Regions from separate parts of the Arthrobacter sp. SRS-W-1-2016 genome, predicted to be linked through region 2. Evidence: riboswitches for the same ligand, from Rfam matches in the RefSeq annotation. Region 2 holds a riboswitch; the other holds the start of a gene.

Region 1 (4,416 bases), on a different contig from region 2:
GGTCCTCGGATTCGGTGGGTTCCACCATCAGGGTGCCCGCGACGGGGAACGCGAGGGTGGGTGCGTGGAAGCCGTAGTCGATGAGGCGCTTGGCCACGTCCTCGGCGGTGACGCCGGTCTTGGCGGTCAGTTCGCGCAGGTCCAGGATGCACTCGTGGGCTACGAGTCCGCCTTCGCCGGTGTAGAGGACGGGGAAGTACTCGTTCAGGCGGGAGGCGATGTAGTTCGCGGCAAGCAGCGCGGACTTCGTGGCCTCGGTGAGGCCTTCGCCGCCCATGAGCTTCACGTAGGCCCAGGAAATCGGCAGGACGCCGGCGGAGCCGAAGCGTGAAGCCGAGATGGGCACGTCGTTGCCTTCGGTCCAGGCCGCGGCATTGCCGGGCATGAAGGGGGCCAGGTGCGCCTTGGCCGCGACCGGGCCCACGCCGGGTCCTCCGCCGCCGTGCGGGATGCAGAAGGTCTTGTGCAGGTTCAGGTGGGACACGTCGCCGCCGAACTTGCCCGGCTGGGCCAGGCCGACCAGGGCGTTGAGGTTGGCGCCGTCGATGTACACCTGGCCGCCGGCTGCGTGCACGGAGTCGCAGACCTCGCGCACGTCCGCGTCGTACACGCCGTGCGTGGAGGGGTAGGTGATCATGATGGCCGAGAGGACGTCCTTGTTGGCGTCGATCTTGGCTTGCAGGTCCGCGTGGTCGATGGTGCCATCGGCCGCGGTGGCCACCACCACCACCTTCATGCCGGCCAGCACGGCCGAGGCGGCGTTGGTGCCGTGGGCCGAGGCCGGGATGAGGCAGACGTTGCGCTGGGCCTCGCCGCGGGAGTGGTGGTAGCCGCGGATCGCCAGCAGGCCAGCGAGCTCGCCCTGGGAACCGGCGTTGGGCTGGATGGAGACCTGGTCGTACCCGGTGATCTCGCTCAGCTGGGATTCCAGGTCCGTGATGAGTTCACGCCAGCCCCCGGTCTGGGAATCCGGGGCGAAGGGGTGGATCGAGGCGAATTCAGGCCAGGAGATCGCTTCCATCTCGGCGGTGGCGTTCAGCTTCATCGTGCACGAACCCAGCGGGATCATGGTGCGGTCCAGCGCCAGGTCCCGGTCCGAGAGCTTGCGGATGTAGCGCAGCAACTGGGTTTCGGAACGGTGCGTGTTGAACACCGGGTGCTGCAGGTAGTCCGAAGAACGCTCGACCGCGGCCTCCAGGACGAAGCCCTCGTTGGCTTCGGTGAGTGAAGCACCAAACGCGGCGAGGACGTCGGCGACAACCGCCGTCGTTGTGGTCTCGTCAACCGAGACGCCCACAGTGTCGGCGTCGATGCCGCGCAGGTTGATGCCCTGGGCCTCCGCGGCAGCGACGATCCCGGCAGCCTTGCCCGGGACGCGGACGGTGACGGTGTCGAAGAAGCTGCCGTGCAGCACCTCAAGGCCCGCGGCCTTCAAGGACGCAGCCAGGGTGCGGGCGTGGTGGTGGGCGGTCTCGGCGATCGCCTTCAGGCCCTCGGGGCCGTGGTAGACGGCGTACATCGAGGAAACGATGGCCAGCAGTGCCTGCGCGGTGCAGATGTTGGACGTCGCCTTCTCGCGGCGGATGTGCTGCTCACGGGTCTGCAGCGCCAGGCGGTAGGCCGGAGTACCGGCGTCGTCCTTGGAAACGCCCACCAAGCGGCCCGGCATCGACCGCTCCAGGCCCTTCTGGACCGCCATGTACGCGGCGTGCGGGCCGCCGAAGAACAACGGCACGCCGAAGCGCTGGGTGGAGCCGACGGCGATGTCGGCACCCTGCTCGCCCGGAGGCGTGATCAGGGTGAGGGCCAGCAGGTCCGCGGCAACCGTGACCAGGGCGCCGCGTTCCTTGGCGGCGGCGATCACGCCCGAGTGGTCGAACACCCGGCCGGAAACGCCCGGCTGCTGCAGCACGATCCCGTTGATCTCGCCGTCGGGCAGGCCCTGGGACAGGTCGGCGATCTCCACCTCGAAGCCCAGCGCCTCGGCGCGGCCCTTCACGATCGCGATGGTCTGCGGGAGGCAGTCGGCGTCCAGGACCGTCTTGCCGTCGTGGGCGCTCTTGTTCTTGTTCGCCCGGCGCATCATCAGGACCGCTTCGGCCACGGCCGTGGCTTCATCCAGGAGGGAAGCGTTGGCGATGGGCAGGCCCACCAGGTCCTGGACCATGGTCTGGAAGTTCAGCAGGGCTTCGAGGCGGCCCTGGGAAATCTCGGGCTGGTACGGGGTGTAGGCCGTGTACCAGGCCGGGGATTCGAGGATGTTGCGGCGGATCACCGGCGGAGTGACGGTGTCGTAATAGCCCTGGCCGATCATCTGCACGGCCGTCTTGTTCTTGGAAGCCAGCCTGCGCAGCTCGGCCAGGACCTCGACCTCGCTCAGGGCGTCCTGGAGCGTCAGCGCGACGTCCTGGCGAATGTCTTTGGGAACCGCGGTGTCCACGAGCGAATCGACACTGTCGTAGCCAACAGACTTGAGCATGATGTCAATGTCGGCCTGGCGACGGGCGCCGATATGCCGGTCAACGAACGTGGTGGAGGTTGAACTAACCGTCACGAAGGAACTCCATTTATAAGGCGGCGCAAGGTACGCCACAGCTAATCGGATTCCTCCCCGCTCTGTATTGGACCTGAGAGTTTCCGCGAAACGTGCTTATGGCACTGTCCGCTTGCACCGTCGGTGAGCGCGCGTCAGCGTGCTGCTTTCCAGAGTTGCCTTGCCGCGGCGGTGCGTGGGCCTGAGAGATTCCTGGGGAGGATTTGCTCCTACGGCGCCTGCATCACATGCCTGCAGGACTCTCCCGCCGCAGATCAAAGGCGTATTCAATTGTGTGAATCGACTGTGGTTGCCGGTGACGGCTGCCACAACTACCAATTGTCCTATGGACTGCCCGCGTCCGCAAATAGGGTTACCTAGCAGCCCGACTTTCCCAACTGACTGGCACTTGTTGTCGTTTTGGAGCCTCAAAACGACACCTAATGCGAGTCAGTTGGGTGGCCACTCAGGTACGGAGGCGTTCGACGGCGGCCAGCAGCGCACCGACGTCGGCGCTCCTCGCGCTGGCCTTGACTTCCGTATCACCGGCGCCGCCTTCGAGCATTGCGTTGAAGTAGAGTCCATCGCCCATGTACCGGACGGCTTTGGCCATCTCAGGCCCCACTTCCTCGGCCAGCACATCGAGCCATTGTTGCTGGATTCCGGCGAAGCGCCTGCGGGTTTCTTCATGGGCTACTTCCGCGAGGCGCGTGGCCGCTACAAACACCCGGTCCAAGGGCGTGTCGGCCCACAGCGAGGACTTGATGAAGAACGCGGCAGCACCTTCCGGGGCTGCCTTCATCGCCTCGATGTCCAGCGCGGCCAGCCCGTCCATGCGCTCGAGCAAGGAGCTGATCATGGCTTCCTTGTTGGGGAAATGGTAGAGCAAGCCGCCCTTGGAGACGCCTGCGCGCTTGGCGACGGCGTCCAGGGTGGCAGCCCGCTCCCCCACCTCGATCAGCAGGGCTTCAAAGGCATCCAGGACAGCGTCCCGGGCAATAGGTTTTCGCGGCATGGTGTCCATCATCCCTTAGTTCGATGCGGCAGTTCGATGAGTCAAATTGAAACTATACCGTCCAGACGGTACAGTTATATTCATGTTCACCCCGTCCACAACCCAGCACCCGCGTACCCCTTCGATCCACACCGCCCCGTGGCGCGACTGGGCTGCCCTGGCACTCCTGATGTTCCCCGTGCTGCTGGTGGCTGTGGACAATACGGCGCTGACATTTGCCCTGCCGCAAATCGCCCGGTCGCTGGAAGTCGGGGGCGTACAGCTGCTATGGGTCGTGGATGCCTATCCGCTGGTCCTCGCAGCACTGTTGGTGTCCATGGGAAACCTGGGTGACCGGATCGGCCGCCGCCGCTTGCTGTTGATCGGCAGCACGGGCTTCGCGGCCGTTTCCGCGGCCACGGCCTTCGCCCCATCGGCTGAATGGCTCATTGCAGGACGTGCCAGCATGGGCATCTTCGGAGCCATGCTCATGCCGTCCACACTGTCGTTGATCCGCAACATCTTCCCGGACCCGAACCGCCGCCGGCTCGCGGTTGCCGTGTGGGCCGCGGGATTCTCCGGCGGCGCCGCGCTCGGTCCGATCTTTGGCGGTTGGCTCGTGGAGCATTTCCGGTGGGGAGCCGTGTTCCTGGTCGCCGTGCCGCTGTTGCTTCCCCTGCTGGCGTTCGGTCCGTCCCTGATTCCCGAGTCGAAGGACCGCAACCCGGGCAAGCCCGACGTTCCCAGCGTGGTGCTGTCCGTCCTGACCATGGCCCCGGTGGTTTACGGCATCAAGGAGGCCGCCGTGCACGGGTTCGGCCCGGTTCCCGCGGCCTTCATGGTGTTCGGCTTGGCTATGGGAATTGTCTTCGTCCGGAGGCAGGGCTCG
Region 2 (4,416 bases):
ACGTATAGCGGTAGATTGACTACAAATGGCCGAGGCTCTTATACAAATGTCTAAGCACTCTGAAATCGGCCGGAAACCAACGATTTGGGAGCGCATTTTCATGGCGATTACTGTGGCTGAGCTCGTGGCGGAACCTCAGCTTGGACTCACGTTTTTGGCCGGGTCGGCGGGTAGGGACAACCGGATCACCTGGGCACACACCTCCGACCTGCCGAGGCTGTGGGAATGGGTCACCGGCGGCGAACTGATGATGACCAATGGCCTGTCCATCCCCGCCGACCCCCAAGGCCAAGTTGCGCTCGCCGAGGCGCTCGTCGATGCAGGTGCCAGTGCCCTTGCCATCGGGGAAAAGATGCATGCTCCGGAGCTGCTGCCGGAGTTCCTGGCGGCCTGCGAGCAGTTGCCGCTGCCGCTGATTAGCATTCCGTATCCATTGCCCTTCATCGCTATCGCGCGAACCGTGGCTGAAGCTTCCCTTTTGGAGGAATCGCGACGCCTGCGTCAGACCGCACGGTTGTATGACTTGCTTCGTACGGCGGGAACAATTGAGGACCACTGGCAAGGCCTTCTCCAAGGACTCGCGGCTGAGCTCAATGCGGAGCTTTTCGTCGTGGACCGGCGATGCCTCCATCCCTGGCACCCGGATGGTGAGCCGTTGCCGGACTTCCTGCAAGCGGAATTGGCCCCCCTGACGGGACATATACCCATGACCGGAAAGAAGTTCCAATGGCATCGGCTTCGGGACCGGCACGTGTTGATGATGGACATCCCCACCCACGCCAATGCGGTGCTGGTGGTGCTGCCGAAAAGCGATCCGCACCCTGACGCCGTCGTGCTTCTGCATGCGGCGACGGTGCTGGGACTGGAACTCTCGCGAACGGCCCTGTCCCTGGAAGGGCGGCACCGCCTAGCAGGCGAATTCCTCCTGCAGGCGTTCGATGGGCGCCTCGGGATCGCGGAACTGGAGATCAGGCTCAGCGATTTTGAGATTTCCGCGCAGAATTTCGTGGTGGTTTCGATAGGGGCCGACGACGGCGAGCGGCTGGCGAACATTCACGTGGAACTGTGGCGCCACGGACTTCAGGCCGCTTGCCTGCGGCGTCTCAACACCCTTCATGTAGCGGCAACCGCGGGGGTGACGGATGACGTTTTGATCCACTGCGCGGGGCCCGGGGTCCGGATTGGCATCAGCTCGCCTACGTCTGCCGGGGGCGTCCAACGCGCACTCCAGGAATCGCTGTGGGCGCTCGGTTCAGCGAAAGGCAATGCCGTAAGCCTGACCCGTTACGCCGAGGGCCCCTCCTGGCTGGGGCTCACGAGTTTCGAGGAGGGAACGGCGTTGGTACAGCGGCTGCTCGGCCCGATCTTCACGTATGAACAAAGCCAGGAAGGCGATCTCATCGTGACTTTGAAGACCTACTTGGACACTCAGAGGTCATGGCAAAAGACTGCCGCGGCGCTCTTCGCCCATCGCCAAACCATCATCTACCGCATCCGGAAAATCAGCGAGTTGACGGGGCTCGACATGACCGAAACCTCCACGTTGGCCCAGCTTTGGTTTGCGCTCCAGATCCATGAGGCCATGCACAAGTAAACCCGCTGCCGATAGCAATGTGGAATCTCTCAGGCCCCCGTACCGCCGCGGCGAGGCAACTCTGGAAAGCAGCCAGGCTTCGGTCCGGCTCACCGACGGTGCAAGCGGAACACAATGCGACAATGCGTTCTGCGGAATCTCTCAGGTCCGATGCAGAGCGGGGAGGAACCCAATTAGCCGAGGACCGCCTCGCCGCGATCGACATCACCGTCAACCGCAACGCGGTTCCGTTCGACCCGCGTCCGCCGATGGTGACCTCCGGCCTGCGGATCGGCACCCCGGCACTGGCGACCCGCGGCTTCGGTGAAGCGGCGTTCCGCGAAGTTGCGGACATCATCGCCGAGGCACTGATCGCCGACGCCGACCTCTCCGGCCTGCGTCACCGCGTGGAGGCACTCGCCGCCGCGCACCCGCTCTACCCCGGCGTCGCGAACCTAGCGTAGTCCGGGATCGGATCGATACGCCCGTCGGGTCCGACCTCCTCTGCATGCTCGGTCGCGTAGACGCCCGCTGAGCGGACGTTTCCGCGACCGAATGGGCCCACGCCGTCCGGGTTCCCTGACCGAGCTTGCGAGGTTAGGGGGACGGCGGGGACGCATGCTGCCGGAGGCCGGGCCCGAAGGGGCCTGCTGGTCACCTGAACATTAAATCCGTGAAGTTCCTGCTCGCCGCGGGCGCCGTCGGAGTGCTCTGCAAGGAGCAGGCCTCGATCTCCGGCGCCGAAGTGGGCTGCCAGGGCGAGGTCGGCTCCGCTTCCTCGATGGCCGCCGCCGGCTTGGCCGAAGTCATGGGCGGCTCCCCGGGACAGGTGGAGAACGCGGCCGAGATCGCAATGGAACACAACCTGGGCCTCACCCAACGCGCTGCGCTTCCTCACACCCGTACAGGGGGAAGGATTCGACGGGTCGAAAGGGGCAGAACCACCGGAGCCCGTCTCAACCCGGGACCGATGTCAGTGCCAGGTTGGTGATTTCGCAACCCCAGCAACAACGAAGGCCCTCCACCCCAGCGTTTCCGCAGGTCAAAGGGCCTTCACTGTGGAGCTAAGGAGATTCGAACTCCTGACCTCTTCTCATGGGACGGCGTATTTCATTGGTCGCCAAGGGCTGAAGTTGACTTGAAAATCCGCGGAATCTAGGGAATTTCATTGCTGCGCGAGGTCGCTGACATGTCATCGTTTCTCATCGTTTCCGTGGGGTAAACGTGGGGCGGACGTTGACGCCCACCGTGCCATCGCAAGTTGCGGTCGATACCCTCGCGCATCCGATCAGCTTCGTCACGACCCTTCCAGGTGTCTCGTAACTAAAGGTTCGTACCGCGATTCAACCGCAAGGTTTCGACACATAGTTATGAGAATCGCCGACTCACAGCGTTCCGCCGTTCCTTCGCGAGACCATCATGCGACCGTCGATACGTCTAGTATCCGAAGGGTTCTGAGACAAATCCAGGTGGAGCGTAGAAGGCATTCCTACGAGACGCCTCCAAGCGCACCGCTGCAGAGCACGTCAAACAGATTTGACGCAGCTGGGGACCGGCTTACGGTCGAGTTCCGCCAGGCCATTACTCGAGCACACTTCGCGCCTCGGATGTATCCCAACCTGAGGTCATCCGGCACCCTAGTGTTGCCAAGCTTGGCAACGAAAAGTAGTCTTGCACTCATGGACAAAGGAGAAAGTGTTGCTTCGTTACTCCGGGAGCTCCGCCATCGCAAAGGCCACACACTGCGCTTCACCGCAACGGAACTCGGTGTTGCGCCTTCTCAGCTGTCCCGCATGGAACGGGGAGAGCGACCAGTTGGTGAGGAAGCTGCTCAGCGGCTAGCGCAATACTACAGCGTTCCGATTGAAGACATCGTTGTAGCCCAAGGGAAATTACCAGAGGATGTTATCCAAATTCTTCAGTCACATCCTGCCGAAATAAGTCGACTTAGAGCAAAATACAAAGCATGACCGCTGCTTCTACATCGCCCCCAGTTGACTGGACCTCCTTACTCGTGGGTGAAATCATGGGCAACTACAGGATCGAGCGATTGCTGGGCCAAGGGTACTTCGGCCTAGTCTTTGAGGCTGTTTCTGTTTCAGGCGGAGCGCGCGCTGCAGTCAAGATCCTCAAACCTGGTAAAAACGATCCCGCAGCAGTCCTCGACTTTGAGAATGAGGGACTCCTCCTAAGGAAACTTGAATCCTGCGATGGTGTCATCAACTTTCTCGAGGGTGGATCGCACACTCTCCACGCGACCTTTTCTGGTGGCGTTGTCATCCCCATTGACGTCCCGTATCAAGCACTCGCTCTCGCTTCTGGTTCCCTTGATGAGATTAGTAACGACCCGGTTGCACGAGAGCGTCTTGATTTAGTGGAAGCCTTGAGCCTTTGGCGATCTGCTGTGCTAAGCCTCATGCGAATGCACCAGGGAGGAGTTGCTCATCGAGATCTAAAATGCAGCAACTGTCTAATCATGGTCAATAAATCTAAACCCGTGATTCGATTCGGCGACTTAGGCCGCGCCAAAGATATTTCTTTAGCGCCGACGCGTGACATCTATGCCTACGTTATGGGTCGAGGAGATCTGCACCACTCACCGCCCGAGGCTATTTTCTGGCAAGGAGGAGATGGGACAGACGATTTCCTTGCCGCGGACTACTATGGCGTCGGGTCACTTTTTATCGAGCTATTGACCGGCTTCTCTCTCACTAGCCTGGTGATCACAGACATGAAATCAGCATTGTCACAAGGCCAAAGCGACTTTCAGTCCGGGCAACGCCGAGATCTGAACGTTTTGAGTGCAAAATACGATTATGTCTTAGGGGGCATCGTCGAAAAAC

Evidence for each region. Region 2 has a riboswitch for glycine ahead of BMF89_RS16770 (serine hydroxymethyltransferase). Riboswitches for the same ligand answer to the same signal wherever they lie in the genome.
Region 1: it holds a riboswitch for glycine, as region 2 does, so the genes downstream of both, gcvP (aminomethyl-transferring glycine dehydrogenase) here and BMF89_RS16770 (serine hydroxymethyltransferase) in region 2, are expected to answer to the same signal.

Annotation. Positions count from the first base shown of each region.
Region 1 is NZ_MTPV01000026.1:89,181-93,596, forward strand. It holds gene gcvP (aminomethyl-transferring glycine dehydrogenase) at 1-2,554, opposite strand, end outside; glycine riboswitch at 2,714-2,811, opposite strand; gene BMF89_RS06695 (TetR/AcrR family transcriptional regulator) at 3,000-3,548, opposite strand; gene BMF89_RS06700 (MFS transporter) at 3,631-4,416, shown strand, end outside.
Region 2 is NZ_MTPV01000065.1:18,620-23,035, reverse strand. It holds gene BMF89_RS16775 (PucR family transcriptional regulator) at 101-1,594, shown strand; glycine riboswitch at 1,646-1,760, shown strand; partial or broken gene BMF89_RS16770 (serine hydroxymethyltransferase) at 1,771-2,037, shown strand; partial or broken gene BMF89_RS16765 (L-serine ammonia-lyase, iron-sulfur-dependent, subunit alpha) at 2,247-2,450, shown strand; gene BMF89_RS22005 (helix-turn-helix transcriptional regulator) at 3,253-3,543, shown strand; gene BMF89_RS16755 (protein kinase) at 3,540-4,416, shown strand, end outside.